3 regions of the Prosthecomicrobium sp. N25 genome follow, and region 2 is predicted to be linked to each of the others. Evidence: predicted binding sites of a transcription regulator. Region 2 holds the regulator's gene; each other region holds the start of a gene.
The links. Region 2 encodes LexA, which represses DNA repair genes until DNA is damaged. Its sites were predicted from a motif close to TGTTCNNNNTGTGTTCNG; they were not measured.
Positions count from the first base shown of each region.

Region 1: the regulator LexA is predicted to act here: its motif matches at 1,989-2,006, upstream of WBG79_RS15410 (YifB family Mg chelatase-like AAA ATPase).
Region 3: the regulator LexA is predicted to act here: its motif matches at 3,131-3,148, upstream of WBG79_RS10110 (PA0069 family radical SAM protein).

Region 1 covers NZ_JBBCAT010000002.1:130,198-135,835, forward strand. Annotated here, with positions in the region: gene mutS (DNA mismatch repair protein MutS) at 1-824, shown strand, start outside; gene WBG79_RS15405 (GNAT family N-acetyltransferase) at 853-1,824, opposite strand; gene WBG79_RS15410 (YifB family Mg chelatase-like AAA ATPase) at 2,041-3,573, shown strand; gene WBG79_RS15415 (carbohydrate ABC transporter permease) at 3,736-4,554, opposite strand; gene WBG79_RS15420 (carbohydrate ABC transporter permease) at 4,563-5,453, opposite strand; gene WBG79_RS15425 (ABC transporter substrate-binding protein) at 5,600-5,638, opposite strand, start outside.
Region 2 covers NZ_JBBCAT010000001.1:3,037,345-3,042,982, forward strand. Annotated here, with positions in the region: gene WBG79_RS13815 (cytochrome ubiquinol oxidase subunit I) at 1-1,082, opposite strand, end outside; gene moaC (cyclic pyranopterin monophosphate synthase MoaC) at 1,253-1,732, shown strand; gene WBG79_RS13825 (molybdopterin molybdotransferase MoeA) at 1,738-2,967, shown strand; gene lexA (transcriptional repressor LexA) at 3,255-3,962, shown strand; gene WBG79_RS13835 (ComEC/Rec2 family competence protein) at 4,001-5,638, opposite strand, start outside.
Region 3 covers NZ_JBBCAT010000001.1:2,232,626-2,238,263, forward strand. Annotated here, with positions in the region: gene WBG79_RS10095 (site-specific DNA-methyltransferase) at 1-484, shown strand, start outside; gene WBG79_RS10100 (ribonuclease HII) at 582-1,271, opposite strand; gene WBG79_RS10105 (VOC family protein) at 1,348-1,776, opposite strand; gene WBG79_RS10110 (PA0069 family radical SAM protein) at 1,817-2,980, opposite strand; gene WBG79_RS10115 (glycosyltransferase) at 3,222-3,893, shown strand; gene WBG79_RS10120 (hypothetical protein) at 3,913-4,530, opposite strand; gene bmt (betaine--homocysteine S-methyltransferase) at 4,681-5,638, shown strand, end outside.

The DNA.
Region 1 (5,638 bases), on a different contig from region 2:
CGGCGGCGCCGGACCAGGACGGACGGCTCGTGGTGCTGACCGGCCCCAACATGGGCGGCAAGTCGACCTGGCTCCGGCAGAACGCGCTGATCGCGATCCTGGCCCAGACGGGCGCCTTCGTGCCGGCCGCGGAGGCCCGGATCGGCATCGTCGACCGGCTCTTCAGCCGCGTCGGGGCGGCCGACGACCTGGCGCGCGGGCGGTCGACCTTCATGGTCGAGATGGTCGAGACGGCGGCGATCCTCAACCAGGCGGGGCGGCGCTCGCTGGTGATCCTCGACGAGATCGGCCGCGGCACGGCGACCTTCGACGGCCTCTCCATCGCCTGGGCGGCGATCGAGCACCTGAACCAGGTGAATCGCTGCCGCGCCCTCTTCGCGACCCACTATCACGAGCTGACCGGGCTGGCCGACCGGTTGCCGCGCGTCGTCAACGCCACGGTCCGGGTGCGCGAGTGGAAGGGCGATGTCGTGTTCCTGCACGAGATCGTGCCGGGGGCGGCGGACCGGTCCTACGGCATCCAGGTGGCACGGCTCGCGGGCCTGCCGGCGGGGGTGATCGAGCGGGCCCGGCAGGTGCTGCGCCAGCTCGAGGAGCACGACCGCAAGCGGCCGGCCTCCACGCTGATCGACGACCTGCCGCTCTTCTCGGCGCTGAAGCCCCGGACGCCGGATCCCGGGCCGGCGGAGACGCCCGCGCCGACTGTGCCGCCGGGCGCGGCCGCGGCGCTGCAGGAACTGGCCGCGCTGGCGCCCGACGACCTCAGCCCGCGCGAGGCGCTGGAGGCCCTCTACCGGCTGAAAGCCGCGCTGGCGAAAAGCTGATGCCCTCCCCGGCTCGCGGCAGCGGCCCTCACGCGGCGTGGCGGCTCGCGTCGGCGCCGTAGTAGTTCACGTAGCGGGTCGAGATGCGGGCGACGGGCAGGATCATGCAGACGTCCGTCGTGCCGAACTGGGCATCCACGACGGCGCCGTCCCCGATCATGGCGCCGAGGCGGAGGTAGCCCTTGACCAGGGGCGGCAGGGCCTGCAGGGCGCGGCGCGCGTCGACGGCCTCGCGGGCGAGCCGGTTCATCGCGACGGCGCGTTCCGGGCGCGCCGAGACGCGCCACTCGGCGTCGGCGCGCGCATGGTGGTGCAGGAAGGAGAGCGGCAGGGCGAGGCGGTCCGGGTCGGTGCCCTCCAGGCTGGCGCAACCGATCATCACGTCGACGCGGTGGCGCAGGACATAGGCCCAGACCCCGTGCCAGAGCAGCTCGACGGTGCGCTTGGTGCGGTATTCCGGGAGCACGCAGGAGCGGCCGAGCTCCAGGAAGCGAAGGCCCGGCTTGCGGGCGATCAGGGGGGCGACGTCGAACTCCGAGGCCGTGTAGAAGCCGCCGGCGCGGGCAGCCGCCTCCTGGCGGAGCAGGCGGTAGGTGCCGACGATGCGCGGGCCGGTCCGGCCGAAGCGACGCGGCTCGACGGACTCGTGATCGACCACCAGCATGTGGTCGCAGACCCGGTCGAAGCGATCGGCGTCCCGGCCGGTCACGAGCGTGCGGCCGTCCGCGACCGCGCCGAGCTCCTCGTAGAAGACGCGGTAGCGCAGCTTCTGGCAGCGGCGAACCTCGCCGACCGTGCGCGCGAGCCGCACCTCCAGGCTGCCGATCCGGCCGAGCGAGGTCTCCCGGGCACCCGGCAGGGGCCCGAGCGGCAGCGGGAGAGCCACTCCGGGCGCGAGCGGCAGGCGGCCGAGGGGCAGGTCGCGGAAGGGCAGCAGGTCGAACAGGGCGGCTGCGGGCCGGCGACCTGGGGAGGCGGGGGCGTCGAGCGCGTCGGTCATGAAGGTTGCACCGCAGGAGGCCGCCCGCGGCGGCCAGCGCGACCACTAAGCACGATTGGCTGACGGTGTCATGACGAAGGGGCGGGCCGCGGCGGCGGCGGCGGCGCCCGGTCGCATGCGTCGATTGCAATCTGTGTGTGCAAATCATGATTCGGGGTTGCATTCGTTCTGAGAACGTTCTAGGAATTCCCGGAGTGTTTCCGAGGGGCGTTGTCGATGGTCGCGCATGTCACGACGGTGTCGTTCCAGGGGATCGAGGCGGTTCCCGTCGACGTGCAGGTCCAGCTGACCGGCGGCAAGCCGGTCTTCGCGATCGTCGGGCTGCCGGACAAGACGGTGGCGGAGAGCCGCGAGCGGATCCGGGCGGCGCTCTACGCGACGGGGCTGGCGCTGCCGGCCAAGCACATCACCGTCAATCTGGCGCCGGCGGACCTGCCCAAGGAGGGCAGCCACTACGACCTGCCGATCGCGCTCGGCATCATGGCCGCCATCGGGGCGCTGCCGGGCGACCAGCTGGACGGCTACGCGGCGGTGGGCGAACTGGCGCTCGACGGCACGATCGCGCCGGTCGCGGGCGTGCTGCCGGCCGCCATCGGGGCGAACGCGCTGGGCAAGGGCCTGATCTGCCCGGCGGACTGCGGGTCGGAGGCCGCCTGGGCGAGCCCCGACCTCGACATCGTGGCGGGCCGCAGCCTCGTCCAGCTCGCCAACCACTTCAAGGGGACCCAGGCGATCGCCCGGCCGACGCCGCGCATGCGGGAGAACGGCCCGGCGCTGCCGGACCTCAGGGACGTGAAGGGCCAGGAGACGGCGAAGCGGGCGCTCGAAGTCGCGGCGGCGGGCGGGCACCACCTCCTGTTCGTCGGCCCCCCGGGATCCGGCAAGTCGATGCTGGCGAGCCGGCTGCCCTCGATCCTGCCGCCGCTCGAGCCGCGCGAGCTGCTCGAGGTCTCGATGGTCGCCTCCATCGCGGGCGAGCTGCCGGAGGGCGCGCTGTCGTCGCGCCGGCCCTTCCGGGCGCCGCACCACTCCGCCTCGATGGCGGCGCTGGTGGGCGGCGGCATCCGGGCCCGGCCCGGGGAGATCTCGCTCGCCCACCACGGCGTGCTGTTCCTCGACGAGATGCCCGAGTTCAACCCGCAGGTGCTCGATTCCCTGCGCCAGCCGCTGGAGACCGGCTCGGTGATGATCGCGCGGGCGAACCACCGGGTCAGCTATCCGGCGCGCATCCAGCTGGTGGCGGCCATGAACCCGTGCCGCTGCGGGCACGCCGGCGATCCGGGGCACGTCTGCCGGCGCGGCCCGCGCTGCGCGGACGACTACCAGGAGCGGATCTCCGGCCCTCTCCTCGATCGGATCGACCTGCGCGTCGAAGTGGCCGCGGTGACGGCCGCCGACCTCGTCCTGCCGGCGCCGCGGGAGGGCTCGGCCGAGGTCGCGGCGCGGGTCGCCCGGGCCCGCACGATCCAGAGGGAGCGCTTCGCCGCCCTCGGCGTCGAAGGGCTGCGCACCAACGCGGACTGCAGTCCGGCGGTCGTGGAGGAGATCGCCCGCCCGGATTCCTCCGGGGCCCGGCTTCTGGTCGAGGCCGCCGAGGCGCTGAAGCTCTCCGCCCGCGGGTACCACCGGGTGCTGAAGGTGGCGCGGACGCTCGCCGACCTCGACGAGGCGCCGAAGGTCGGCCGCATCCACATCGCCGAGGCGATCGGCTACCGCGGCGCCGGCGAAAGGCTCGCGACGGCGGCGTGAGGCGGGCCTGGGCGCGGCATCGGGCGCCCGGTGGCGCGGAGCCGGAGGGTCCGGCGCGGGCCCGAGGTTCCGCAGCAGCGACCGGAGCGCTGCGGTCCCCAGCGAGAGCCCCCGCCGGGCAGCCTCTCGCGAGCGCCGAGACGCGGGCCGCGAGGGCGCGCCTCAGCGGATGCCGGCGCGCATGAAGGACTGCACGAACTGGCGCTGAAAGACCAGGAAGGCGACGAGCAGGGGGCCGGAGGTGATGAGGGTGGCGGCGGTGATCACCGACCAGTCGATGCCCTGGTCGACGGAGGCGAAGACCGAGAGGCCGACCGTCAGGGGCCGGGTCTCGACCGAGTTGGTGATGATCAGCGGCCAGAGGAAGTTGTTCCAGTGATAGCTGACCTGGACCAGCCCGTAGGCGAGATAGATCGGCCGGGCGGCCGGCACATAGACGCGCCAGAGCACGCCCGCGGTGCCGCAGCCCTCGATGCGGGCCGCCTCGTCGAGTTCCTTCGGCACGGTCATGAAGGTCTGGCGCAGGAGGAAGATGCCGAAGGCGGAGGTGAGGTAGGGGAGCGCGATGCCCCAGATCGTGTCGACCGCGCCGAGCGCCCGCATGGTCCGGTAGTTCACCACCGCGAGGATGTCGGGCGTGATCATCAGCTGCAGAAGGACGAGGCCGAAGAGCAGGCTTCGCCCCGTGAAGCGGTAGCGCGCGAAGGCGAAGGCCGCCAGCGTGCAGAGCACCATCTGGGAACCGACGATCAGGGTCACGATGAGGACCGTGTTCAGGAAATACCGGGCGAAGGGCGCGGCCGCCCAGGCCCGGGCGAAGTTCTCGAACGTGAGCGGCGCCAGGAGGTCGAAGCGGGTGGCGTATTCGGCCGTGTGGAAGGCCGTCCAGGCGGCATAGAGAAGCGGCGCCAGCCAGGCGAGGCCGAGGGCCCAGGCCGCGGCGGTCGCGGCGGCGCGGCGGATCGGGCGGCGGTCGCGCATCGCGGCCCTCACTGGTAATGCACCCGCCGGCCGGCGGCGAGGAACTGGACGAGGGCGAGGAGCGACAGGATGGCGAGCAGCACCATGGTGAGCGCGGTGGCGTAGCCCTGGTCCCAGAACTTGAAGCCCACCTGATAGAGGTGGAAGAGCAGGACGTTGGTGGCGTTGTCGGGCCCGCCGCCGGTCATGACGAAGATGTGGTCGACCATCCGGAAGGCGTTGATGACCGCGTTGACCAGGATGAAGAGCGTGACGGGCATCAGGAGCGGCCAGGTGATCCGCCGGAAGACGGTCAGGTCCGAGGCGCCCTCGATGGCGGCCGCCTCCTTCAGGTCCGGGGGGATGGTCTGCAGGGCGGCGAGGTAGAAGATCATGAAGAAGCCGGCCTCCTTCCAGACCGTCACCACCATGATGGCGCCGAGCGCGGTCGACTGGGTGCCGAGCCAGTTGGTCGCGCCGATGCCGAAGAGGCCGGCGATCTGGTCCAGCAGGCCGTAGTGGGGGGTGTAGAAGAAGAGCCAGATGTTGGCGACCGCGATCATCGGCAACACGGTCGGGGTGAAGTAGGCCATGCGCAGGAGACCGCGCCCGGCGATGCGCCCGTCGACGAAGAGCGCCATGGCGAGGGCGAGGCCGATCGACAGCGGGATGGTGCCGAGGGCGTAGACGAGGTTGTTGACGAGCGCCTTCCAGAAGATCGGGTCCGCGGCCATGTCCTCGTAGTTGGCCAGCCCGACGAAACGCGACGGGCGTGCCCCCTTCGGGGTCGAGTAGAGGCTGTCGATCGCGGTGCGGACGATCGGCACATGCGTGAAGGCGGCGAAGAGGACGATCGACGGCAGCAGGAGGAGCCAGGGCTCCGCCCTTGCGGCAAGCGACCGTCGCGGCGATGTCTTCACGGCTGGATCCCCTCGTCCTGCGCGCCTCGGGCGCCCCGGCGCCGTCCGGCGCCAAGGGCTCCCTGTTGTACCCGCCCCGTGGCGGCCATCCCCGTGCCCCCGACCCGGCCGCGTCCGGCTCGTCGGCGACCGGGCCGACCCTCGCCCTACTTGTAGGGCTTCAGGATGCGGTCCGCCTCCGCCTG
Region 2 (5,638 bases):
GCAGCGGTCAGGAACCCGGTCGCCGCGTCCAGCCGGCCGCGCAGCCAGTGCCAGCCGCCCCAGGCCGCGAGCGCGACCATCAGGACGCCGAGGCCGACCATGAGGCGGAACGAGAAGAACACCGGCCAGACCGGCGGCCGGTCCGCCGGGGCGAAGTCCTTCAGGCCCTTGAAGAGCCCGTTCCAGTCGTGGGTGACGATGACGCTCGCGAGGCGCGGGATGCCGATCGCGTAGTCGTTGCGCTCCTCCGCGGCGTTGGGCAGCGCGAAGAGGAGGAGGTCGGCGGGATGCGACCCGTCCCAGTGCCCCTCGATGGCGGCGAGCTTCGCGGGCTGGTGATCGCGCGTGGCGAGACCGTGCAGGTCTCCGATGACGATCTGCAGGGGCGCCAGGACCAGGGCCATGCCGAGCCCCATGCGGAGCATGATCCGGCTCTCGTCGATGAAGCGGGAGGCGAGGAGATGCCGCGCCCCGACCGCCATCACCACGATGGAGGTGGTCAGGTAGGCCGCCGTCACCATGTGGGCGAGCCGGTAGGGGAAGGTCGGGTTGAAGATCGCCGCGATCCAGTCGACCGGGTAGGCGATCCCGTCGCGGACCGCGTGCCCGGCCGGAAATTGCATCCAGCTGTTCGCCGAGAGGATCCAGAAGGCGGAGAGCAGGGTCCCAACCGCGACCGCCGTCGCGCTCGCCGCCATCATGCCGGGCGACACCCGATCCCATCCGAACAGCATGATGCCCAGGAAGGTCGCCTCCAGGAAGAAGGCGGTCAGCACCTCGTAGCCGATGAGCGGTCCGACCACGTTGCCGACCACCAGCGAGAAGCGGCTCCAGTTGGTGCCGAACTGGTAGGAGAGCACGATCCCGGACACGACCCCCATGGCGAAAGAGACCGCGAAGATCTTCGTCCAGTAGCGCGCGAGCCGCAGGAAGATCGGATCGCCCGTCCGGAGATGGCGCAGGTGAAGCGTCGCCACAAAGGCCGAGAGCCCGATCGTGAAGGCCGGAAAGACGATGTGGAACGTGATCGTGAAGGCGAACTGGACCCGCGAGAGCCACACGCCGTCGAACCAGTCCGTCATGCCGCTGCTCCCAGGGCTGCCCCGCGCCCGAACCGTCGAGCTTGCGATCGGTTCGGTCCGTAATAGCCCGGAGGCGTGCCGTCTGTGATCTCGTCACCGACCCCGGCCGCTTCCGCCCGCCCCCCGTCGCGGCTAGATTGCCGACCCCGGCGAGCGGCGCGAGGCATCCCGTGACGGCGAGACTGACCCATATCGACGAAACCGGCGCGGCCAACATGGTCGACGTCGGCGACAAGGCGGTGACGCGGCGCGTGGCCGTCGCCGAGGGGCGGGTGCGCATGAAGCCCGAAACCCTGGCGATGATCCGCGCCGGCCAGGCCAAGAAGGGCGACGTGGTGGCGACGGCGCGAATCGCCGGCATCATGGCGGCGAAGCGGACCCACGAGCTGATCCCGCTCTGCCACCCCCTGCTCCTCACCAAGGCGGCCGTCGAGATCGAGCCCGACGAGGCTCTGCCCGGCCTCGTCGTGCGCGCGACGGTGCATGTCGGCGGTCAGACGGGGGTCGAGATGGAAGCCCTGACGGCTGCCACCGTCGCGTGCCTGACCATCTACGACATGGCCAAGGCGGTCGACCGCGGCATGATCGTCGAGGGCGTCCGGGTGCTCGAGAAGTCGGGCGGCAAGTCCGGCGACTGGCGGGCGGAGTGACGGCCATGGCGGTGTCCGGATCCCCGCTCCTGTCGGTCGAGGAGGCGCGGGCGCGCATGCTGGCCGGCGTGGTGCCGGTCGGCGCCGAGTCGGTCGCGCTCGCCGAGGCGGAAGGCCGGGTCCTCGCCGAGGACCTGACCGCCACCCGTACGCAGCCGCCCTTCCCGGCCTCGGCCATGGACGGCTACGCCCTCCGCGCGGCCGACATCGCCGCCGTCCCGGCGCGCCTGCGCGTGATCGGAACGGCGCCGGCCGGCCGCGCCTTCGAGGGCCGCCTCGGTGCCGGCGAGGCCCTGCGCATCTTCACCGGCGCGCCCGTGCCCGAAGGCGCCGACACGGTGCTCATCCAGGAGAACGCGGAGGTTGCCGCGGACGGCACCATCCTGGCGCTCGACGCCACCCCGCGCGGCCGCAACGTCCGGCCCGTGGGGCTCGACTTCCAGGCCGGCGAACGCCTGATCGACGCCGGCACGCGGCTCGACTGGCGGGCGGTCTCGCTCGCCGCGGCCATGAACCACCCGGTCCTCCAGGTGCGCCGTCGCCCGCGCGTCGCCGTCCTGGCGACCGGGGACGAACTCGTCCGCCCCGGCGAGACGCCCGGCCCGGACCAGATCGTGGCGTCCAACAATTTCGGGGTCGCCGCGATGGTGAGCGCGCTCGGCGGGGAGCCCGTCGACCTCGGCATCGCGCCCGACGACGAGGCCGCCATCGGGGCACGCATCGCCGCCGCCCTCGAGACGCGGGCCGACGTACTGGTCACCCTCGGCGGCGCCTCGGTCGGGGACCTCGACCTGGTCGGCCGGACCCTCGGCGACGCCGGCATGGAGCTCGCCTTCTGGAAGATCGCCATGCGGCCCGGCAAGCCGCTCATGGCCGGCCGCCTCGGGCCCATGCGCGTCCTCGGCCTGCCCGGCAACCCGGTCTCGAGCCTCGTCTGCGCGATCCTGTTCCTGAAACCCCTCCTGCGCGCCCTCCTGGGCGTCGCCCCCCTGCTCGACCCGGAGGTCGACGCCGTGGCGGCGGTCGACCTGGCCGCCAACGACCATCGGCAGGACTACCTGCGCGCCGAAATCGAAAGCCGGGACGAAAGCGGACTGCCCCGGGTGCGCCCCTTCCCCGTCCAGGACTCCTCCATGCTGACCCGCCTCGCCCGGGCGGACTGCCTGGTCCTGCGCGCCCCGAACGCCCCGCCGCTCCCCGCCGGCGGCCGGTGCCGAATCATCCCCCTCTCCTGACCGTCTCAGCCCGCTCCGGCGCCGGACCGCCGCGGCCCGTTCCGCAGCGTTCGGGTTCGTTCCCGGCCGCATATTCTTCGTTCCCGGTCCGTTTTAACGGAAAATTGACGCTTGTAGAACATGGAGAGAACGTGTAGCTTCAGTTCGCGCTTTGTACACGTCACAGGCTTCATCCAGGTTTTCGTGGAGACGACCCCCGTCCCCCATAGGAGATCCGGACGCCCGAGCGGCAGAGTGGCGACGAAGGATTCGAACCACCAAACCGAACCCGAGGGGCGACAGGACCCATGCTCACCCGCAAGCAACTCGAGCTCCTGATGTTCATCCACGAACGCCTGAAGGAAACGGGCGTGCCTCCCTCCTTCGACGAGATGAAGGACGCGCTGGACCTCAAGTCGAAGTCCGGCATCCACCGGCTGATCACAGCGCTCGAGGAGCGCGGCTTCATCCGCCGCCTGCCGAACCGCGCCCGTGCGCTCGAGGTGGTGCGGCTCCCCGACTCGGTCGCGCCGAGCCTCGCGGCAGCCCGCAACGGCAAGGCCTTCGCGCCTTCCGTGATCGAGGGAAGCCTCGGCAGGCAACGCCCGGTCGGCTCCGGCGACGACAAGAACGGCGCGGTCTCCATCCCGGTGATGGGGCGCATCGCCGCCGGCACCCCGATCTCGGCGATCCAGAACTACACCCACGCGATCCCCGTCCCGGCGGACCTCATCGCCGGCGGCGAGCACTTCGCCCTGGAGGTGCGCGGGGACTCCATGATCGAGGCCGGCATTCTCGACGGCGACACCGTGGTCATCAAGCGTGCCGACGGCGCCGACACCGGCGACATCGTGGTGGCGCTGGTGGACGACGAGGAGGCGACGCTGAAGCGCCTGCGCAAGCGGGGGGCGTCGATCGCCCTGGAGGCCGCCAATCCGGCCTACGAGACCCGCATCTTCGGACCCGATCGCGTCAAGATCCAGGGCAAGCTCGTCGGCCTCATCCGCCGCTACTGACCGGATCGGCCACGCGGCCCTCCGATTGCCGGAATTCCTCAGTCCGACACGCCCGGGTCGCGGCCGTCTCCGTCGTCGTCCGGCAGCAGGGACGGCGCCCCGGAGGGTGCCGGCCGAAGGGCGGTGCCGGCCCGGCCGGGACGGTGCCCGTCGGCTGCGGGACCGGCCGGTTGCGTCACACGACCGGTCACCGGCGCGGGCGCCCCCGCCGGCTCGGCCGTACGCGAACCGGTGGTGGCCGGAGCGGGCGGCGGCGGGCGGGCGTTCCAGGGCCGGGTCCGGCCCGCGACAGCGGGCTGAAGCGAAGCCGGCAAGGGCGCCACCGCCGAGGGCGTCCCCGGCACGGAAGGGCCCTGCGCTCCGGCCGGCGGGCCGTTGGCCGGACGGGCGGGCCAGCCGAGCGCGAGGCCGCCGGTCTCCGCCAGGACGGCGCGGTCGACGACGACGGTCAGCGCCCGGCAGCCGGGCGGGGCGTCCAGGCGGGTGACCACGATCGCGGCCCGGCGGCAGTCCTCGTCGAAGGCACGCGGATCACGGACGACGGCAAGAACGCGGGGCCGCGTCCCGGGGGAGGCCACATGGATCGCGCAGCCGAACGGATCGCACTGCCAGCCCGCCGCCAGGGCGGGGTCGCGGACGGCGCGCGGGTCGGCGTCTGCGGCGAGCCAGACCTGCGCGGCGAATCGCGCCCGCGCCGCGTCGAGCACCGCCAGGCGCCCGTCGCCACCCCTCACGGCGATCGGCTCGGCATCCGCGCCGACGAGAATGTCCGGAGCCTGCGCGAAGGGAGCGACCGCCACAGCGGCTGCCGCCGGAACGAGGCCGAGGAGACGCCAGCGACGGGTCCAAAGCGTCAGCCAGAGGATCGCCGCGACGGCGAGCGGCAGGGCCGCCGGATGGATGCGCCCGATCAGCCCCTCGCCGCCCGGCAGGCCGGCGACCTCGCTCGCGACCGCCAGCATGGCCTCGATCCCCATCCCCATGAGGACGAGGGGCCAGGACTCCAGGCCGAACGGCATGGCCAGCATGGCCAGGAGCGCCATCGGCATCACGATCGTGCCGACGACCGGCAGCACCAGCATGTTGGCGAGGACGCCGTAGGGCGCCGCGCGGTGGAACTCCGCCGCCACGACGGGAGCCGTCGCGAGGCCGGCCACGACCGACGAGAAGGCGAGCCCCGTCACGTGCGCGGCGAGCCAGCGCAGGAGCCGACCGGCCGGGCCGGCCAGCGGGTTCACCAGGCGGGTCGGGTCGCGCGGGCGGTCGCGCCAGACCTCGTAGGCGGCCACGAGCGCGAGCACCGCCAGGAACGACATCAGGAACCCGGGCTCGGCCACCGCATGGGGTTCGAAGGCCAGGATCGCCAGCGCCGAGACCGCGACCGTGCGCTGAGTCAGGGCGGGTCGGTCCGCCAGGACGGCCAGCAGGCCGACCGCGAACATGATGTAGGACCGGTCCGTCGCCACGCCGCCGCCGGAGATCAGCAGGTAGCCGGTGACGGCCGCGAAGGCCGCGACCGCGGCCACCTTCTTCACCGGGATGCGCAGCGCCAGTCCGGGGACGAGCGCCAGCAGCAGGCGGACGGCAGCGAGCACCGTGCCGCCGACCAGGACCATGTGCAGGCCCGAGATCGAGATGATGTGCGAGAGCCCCGAGGCGCGCATGGCCTCCTGGTC
Region 3 (5,638 bases), 800 kb from region 2:
GCTGTCGTCCTCCAACCCGGGCGACGTGGTCCTCGACCCCTTCTTCGGCACCGGCACCACCGGCGCCGTCGCCCGCCGCCTCGGCCGCCGCTTCGTCGGCATGGAGCGCGACCCGGCCTACGCGGCCGCCGCCGAGGCCCGCATCGCGGCCGTCAGCCCGATCCCCGCCGAGGCGCTGGAGGTGGTCCGCGGCAAAAAGGCGGAGGTCCGCATCCCCTTCGGCACCCTCGTCGAGCAGGGCCTGGTCCGCCCCGGCGAGGTCGTGACCGACGCCCGCGGCCGGCTCGCCGCCACCGTCCGGCTCGACGGATCACTGGTCTCAGGCGCGGCCGAGGGGTCCATCCACCGTGTCGGCGCGGTCCTCCAGGGCCTCGACGCCTGCAACGGCTGGACCTTCTGGCACGTCGAGCGCGACGGCGTCCTCGTCCCTATCGACGACCTCCGCAAGGCCGTCCGCCAAAGCCTCGCCTCAGCCGCGGAATAAGCCCTGCGGAACCCTCCGCTCCGCTCCGGCCGGGGATGCGGCTCGGCGTTCCTTCGCCCGGATCTCTGCCCTGCCGGTCCAGTGAGCGCGGCCGTCCTCAGACCAGGACCGCCTCGGCGGGCGGCGTCACGCCGGCGAGGAGGCTCTTCACCGGGTCGAAGCTGCGGCGGTGGTGGGCCGAGGGGCCGAGGGTGAGAATGGCGGCCCGGTGCGCCTCCGTGCCGTAGCCCTTGTGCTCCTCGAAGCCGTAACCGGGGCAACTGGCGGCGAGGCGGATCATCAGCCGGTCGCGGGTGACCTTGGCGACGATCGAGGCCGCCGCGATGGAGAGCGAGGTGGCGTCGCCCTTGACCACGGCCTCCCCGGGGCAGGGCAGGCCGGGCGGCACGTCGAGACCGTCGACGAGGGCGTGCGCCGGGCATTCGGGCAGCCCGCGGACGGCCCGGGCCATCGCCCAGAGGGTCGCGCCGCGGATGTTCAGGGCGTCGATGCGCTCCACCGACGCGAAGGCGAGCGCGGTGTGGTGATGCGCGCAGATCTCGGCGAAGAGGCGCTCCCGCTCGGCCGGGGTCAGCTTCTTGGAGTCGTCCAGGCCCTCCGGGACGCGGCGCGGGTCGAGCACCACCGCAGCGACCACGACCGGGCCGGCGAGCGGCCCGCGGCCCGCCTCGTCGACGCCGCAGACCGGCACCTTCGCCTTCAGCCGCCGCAGCACGCGCCTTTCGATCGACAGGTCGGGACCGGTCGGCAGGTCGAAGAGGGCGGGCGATTCGGGGCGGCGGGCCATGGCGTCGATCCTGCCGCCCGCCGGCCCCCGCCGCAATCGGTCGCGAAGGCGTCGTCCCCGCTGTCCCCGGAGCGTCTCAGTCCGGCAGACGGACCATGCCGCTCTCGTCGAAGCGCCAGTGCGGATTGTGGGCGACCTCCCAGAGATGCCCGTCGGGATCGGCGAAATAGGCCGTGAAGCCGCCCCAGAAGGCCTTCTCGGGCGCGCGCACGAGCCGCGCCCCGGCCGCAACGGCCGTCTCCACAAGGGCGATCACCGCCTCGGGAGACTCCACGTTGTTGGCGAGCGTCACGCCCGAGAAGCCGGGCCGGCTGTCCGCCACCTGCGCGTCGGCCGCCAGGTCCGCGCGGCCGAAGACCGACAGGACCATCGGCCCGACCTGGAAGAAGGCGACGGACCCCGGGACGCTCTGCGTCGAGCGGAGGAGGCCGAGACGTTCGTAGAAGGCCGCACTCGCCTCGACGTCGGCAACGCCCAGGGTGACGAGGTGAAGGGCGAGGGCCATGGTCTCTCTCCGTGTTTCGCCATGCGGTGCGCACCGTCCGTCAGAACAGGCTGAGCTGCACCCCGTTCGGCCGCGGCGGCTCGAACAGGTCGGCGCGCAGCCGGGCCCGGGCGGTCTTCTCGATGCCGAGGCGCTTCAGCGCGAGCTCGAAGCGCCGGCCGATGGTCCAGGCGTAGGGGCCTGTGCCGCGCATGCGCGTGCCCCAGTTGGCGTCGTAGTCCTTGCCGTCCCGCATCGAGCGGATCAGCGACAGCACGTGCCGGTAGCTGTCCGGCCGGTGCGTGAGCAGCCACTGCTTGAAGAGCTCCGAGACCTCGAGCGGCAGACGCAGAAGGACATAGCCGGCTTCCCGCGCCCCCGCCTGGTGGGACGCCTCGAGGATCCGCTCGATCTCGTGGTCGTTCAGCCCCGGGATCACCGGCGCCACCATGACGGCCGTCGGCACGCCCGCCTCGGCGAGCTCCCGGATCGCCGCCAGCCGCCGGTGCGGCGCCGCCGCCCGCGGCTCGAGCGACCGGGCGAGCCCCCCGTCGAGGGTCGTCACCGACAGGGCGACCTTGGCGAGTCCCTTGCGCCCCATCCGCCCCAGGATGTCCTTGTCGCGCGTGACGAGGTGCGACTTGGTGACGATCGCGACCGGGTGGTTCGTCCGTTCCAGCACCTCCAGCACGGCCCGCATCACCCCATGGGTGCGCTCGATCGGCTGGTAGGGGTCGGTGTTGGTGCCGATCGCCAGCGTCCGGCACTGGTAGGCCGGGTCGGCCAGCTCGCGCTCCAGGAGTTCGGCGGCATTGGGCTTGACGAAGAGCCGCGTCTCGAAATCGAGCCCGGGCGACAAACCCATGTAGGCGTGCGACGGCCGCGCGAAGCAGTAGACGCAGCCGTGCTCGCAGCCGCGATAGGGGTTGATCGACCGGTCGAAGGAGATGTCGGGTGACTGGTTGCGGGTGATGATCTTCTTCGGCTTCTCGACCTGCACCTCCGTCCGCAGCGGCGGCAGGTCCTCGAGGCTCGACCAGCCGTCGTCGACCAGGACCCTCGTCTCCGGCTCGTAGCGGCCCGAGGCGTTGCTGACCGCGCCCCGGCCCCGCCGGAGCTCGGCTGGAATCGCCACGGCACCCGCCCCGTATCCGTCGGCGGATCCCCCGTCGGGCAGGCCCTCGGGTCCCGGGGGCGCTTGCCCGGCTGCGGCAGTCCGTCGCAGAGCGGCCATACTGTCGCTGCCCGGCCCCTCCACGGCACGCGGCCCCGGACGGGGCTTCGGCGCGGCCCGTACCGGTGACCTTACGGTATCGTCGGAGCTTGCGAGGGTTCGGTTCTTCGCTCTGGTCATGCGGGGACTCTAGCGCAGGGCGCGAACAAAGCAAGAACTTCCCTCGATCTAGGGCAAGGCCGGGGCGATTTGGCGACTCCCGCGGGCGTCGAATCCCTGCTATGGAGCCGAAATGCTGTCCGTCGTCATCCCCACCCTGGATGCCGAGGAGGGTCTGATCAGGACTCTGGCCTCACTCGTGCCGGCCGCCGCCGAAGGCGTGATCCGAGAAGTGGTGGTCGTGGACGGCGGGTCGCAGGATGGCACCGAGAAGGTGGCCGAAGCGGCTGGTTGTCAACTCCTGCATGTGTCCGGCTGCTGGGGCGAGAAGGTCGCGACCGGCATCGCCGCCGCCCGGCGTTCCCCTTGGCTGATGGTCCTGCAACCGAACATCCTGCTCGAGGGCGAGTGGTTCCGCGAGGTCGCCGCCTTCGCCGACCGCGCCGAGCGGACAGGCGGGGCGGACCGGCGCGCGGCGACCTTCCGCATCGCCTTCGACGCCTTCGGCTGGCAGGCCCGCCTGGCGGAGAGCACGATCGGGGTGGCGAGTTCGGTGTTCGGCCTGCCGCTCCCGCAGCAGGGTCTGGTGGTCTCGCGCCGGCTGTGGGACCGGGCCCGCCGCGACGGGCCGCTGCGCGACCATCGTCATCTCGTCTCCCGCATCGGCCGCCGCTCGATCCACGTCCTGCGCGCCCGCGCCATCGCGATCTCGACCGTCACTGACGGCCAGAGCCTGCCGCCGGGCGGCGCCATCGCACGCCATGCCCTGGCGGCCCTGGGCCTGCCGCTGCGGGTCACAGGCTGAACGGCCGGCCCGCGCCCTCTCAGCCGCGCGCCATCCGGCGGATCCATCCGGCGACGGCCGACGCCCGCCGTCGCGCCTCCCGCGCCCACCGGGCGGCCACCGGCCGGATCCGATCCCGCAGCCGGGCGGCCGCCTCCCGGAGCCGCCCGAGCAGGCGCCGCGCCGCCTGCCATGCGCTGGTCTCCTCCAGGATGCCGAGCGCCCAGTCCCGGAGCCGCACGACGAGGCCGTGTGCGCGCGCGAACCACGGGATCATGAGGAGCTTGTCCCGGGTCACGTGGAAGAGCCGCTCGACGAGCACGATCGACAGGAGGTGCGAGACGATCAGCAGAATGAGGCCCGTGCGGAATCGCCCGGTTGCCATGAGGTAGAGCGAGATCAGCTTCGGCGGCTCGAGAACCGCGAAGGGCACGGCGAAGAGGAGCAGGGTGGGGTAGGGCGGCAGCCCGTGGATGAAGGCGGCCACCCGCGCGAACAGCCGCAGCGCTTCGAGGCGGCGCACCACAGGCCGGATCGCCGCCAGGACGACGTCGTCCAGGATGAAGTAGAGCGCCACCAGGACGGCGACCGGCGCGCGCAGGATGCGGCGGGCGAGGCCGCGGGACGGCCGGTCGGGCGGCGGGTTCGGAGGAGACAAGGGGCGCGCAAACCTCGGATTGGCAGCGCCGCCACGGGAACGGCGCGCCGAGAGAAAAGCCGCCATGTCGCCGGAAGGCAAGCGCCACGGTTGACGGTCGGGCAAATCGGGGTACTCGTCTCACCCGATCGCGTCCCGACCCGAGGCCCCATGACCCGCTCCGCCCTCGACGCCCTGCTCGCCGAACGCCCCGTCCTCCTCGCCGACGGGGCGACCGGGACCAACCTATTCGCCATGGGCCTCCTCTCCGGAGATGCCCCGGAACTCTGGAACGACGAGCATCCGGACCGGATCCGCGCCCTCCACCAGGGCTTTGTCGACGCCGGCGCCGATATCGTCCTGACCAACACCTTCGGCTGCAACCGCCGCCGCCTTGCCCTCCACAAGGCCGAGGACCGCACCCGCGAACTGAACGAGAAGGCCGCCCGCATCGCCCGCGACGTGGCCGACGCGGCCCCGCGCCCGGTCGTGGTCGCCGGCTCCGTCGGCCCGACCGGCGACCTCTTCGCGCCCCTCGGCCCCATGACCGAAGACGAGGCGGTCGAGGTCTTCGCCGAGCAGATCGAGGGCCTGAAGGCCGGCGGCGCCGACGTCGCCTGGATCGAGACCATGTCGGCGCCCGAGGAGATCCGCGCCGCGGCCCTCGCCGCCATCCGGGTCGGCATGCCCTATACCTTCACGGCGAGCTTCGACACCGCCGGCCGCACCATGATGGGCCTGACCCCGGCCGCCGTCGCCGACATCGCCGCCACCCTGCCGGTCCCGCCCGTTGCGGTCGGCGCCAATTGCGGCGTCGGCGCCTCCGACCTCCTCGCCTCGGTCGGTGCGATGACGGAGGCCCACCCCGAGCTCGCCGTCGTCGCCAAGGCGAACTGCGGCATCCCGAAGGTGGAGGGCGACGCCGTCGTCTATACCGGCACGCCCGAGCTGATGGCCGACTACGCCCGGCTCGCCGTCGACACCGGCTGCCGCATCGTCGGCGGCTGCTGCGGCACGTCCGCCGGCCACCTCGCCGCCATGCGCGCCGCCGTCGACGCCCACATCCGCTGCGCCCGCCCCACCCTCGAGGCCATCGTCGAGACGGTCGGCCCCCTGCAGAGCCCACCCG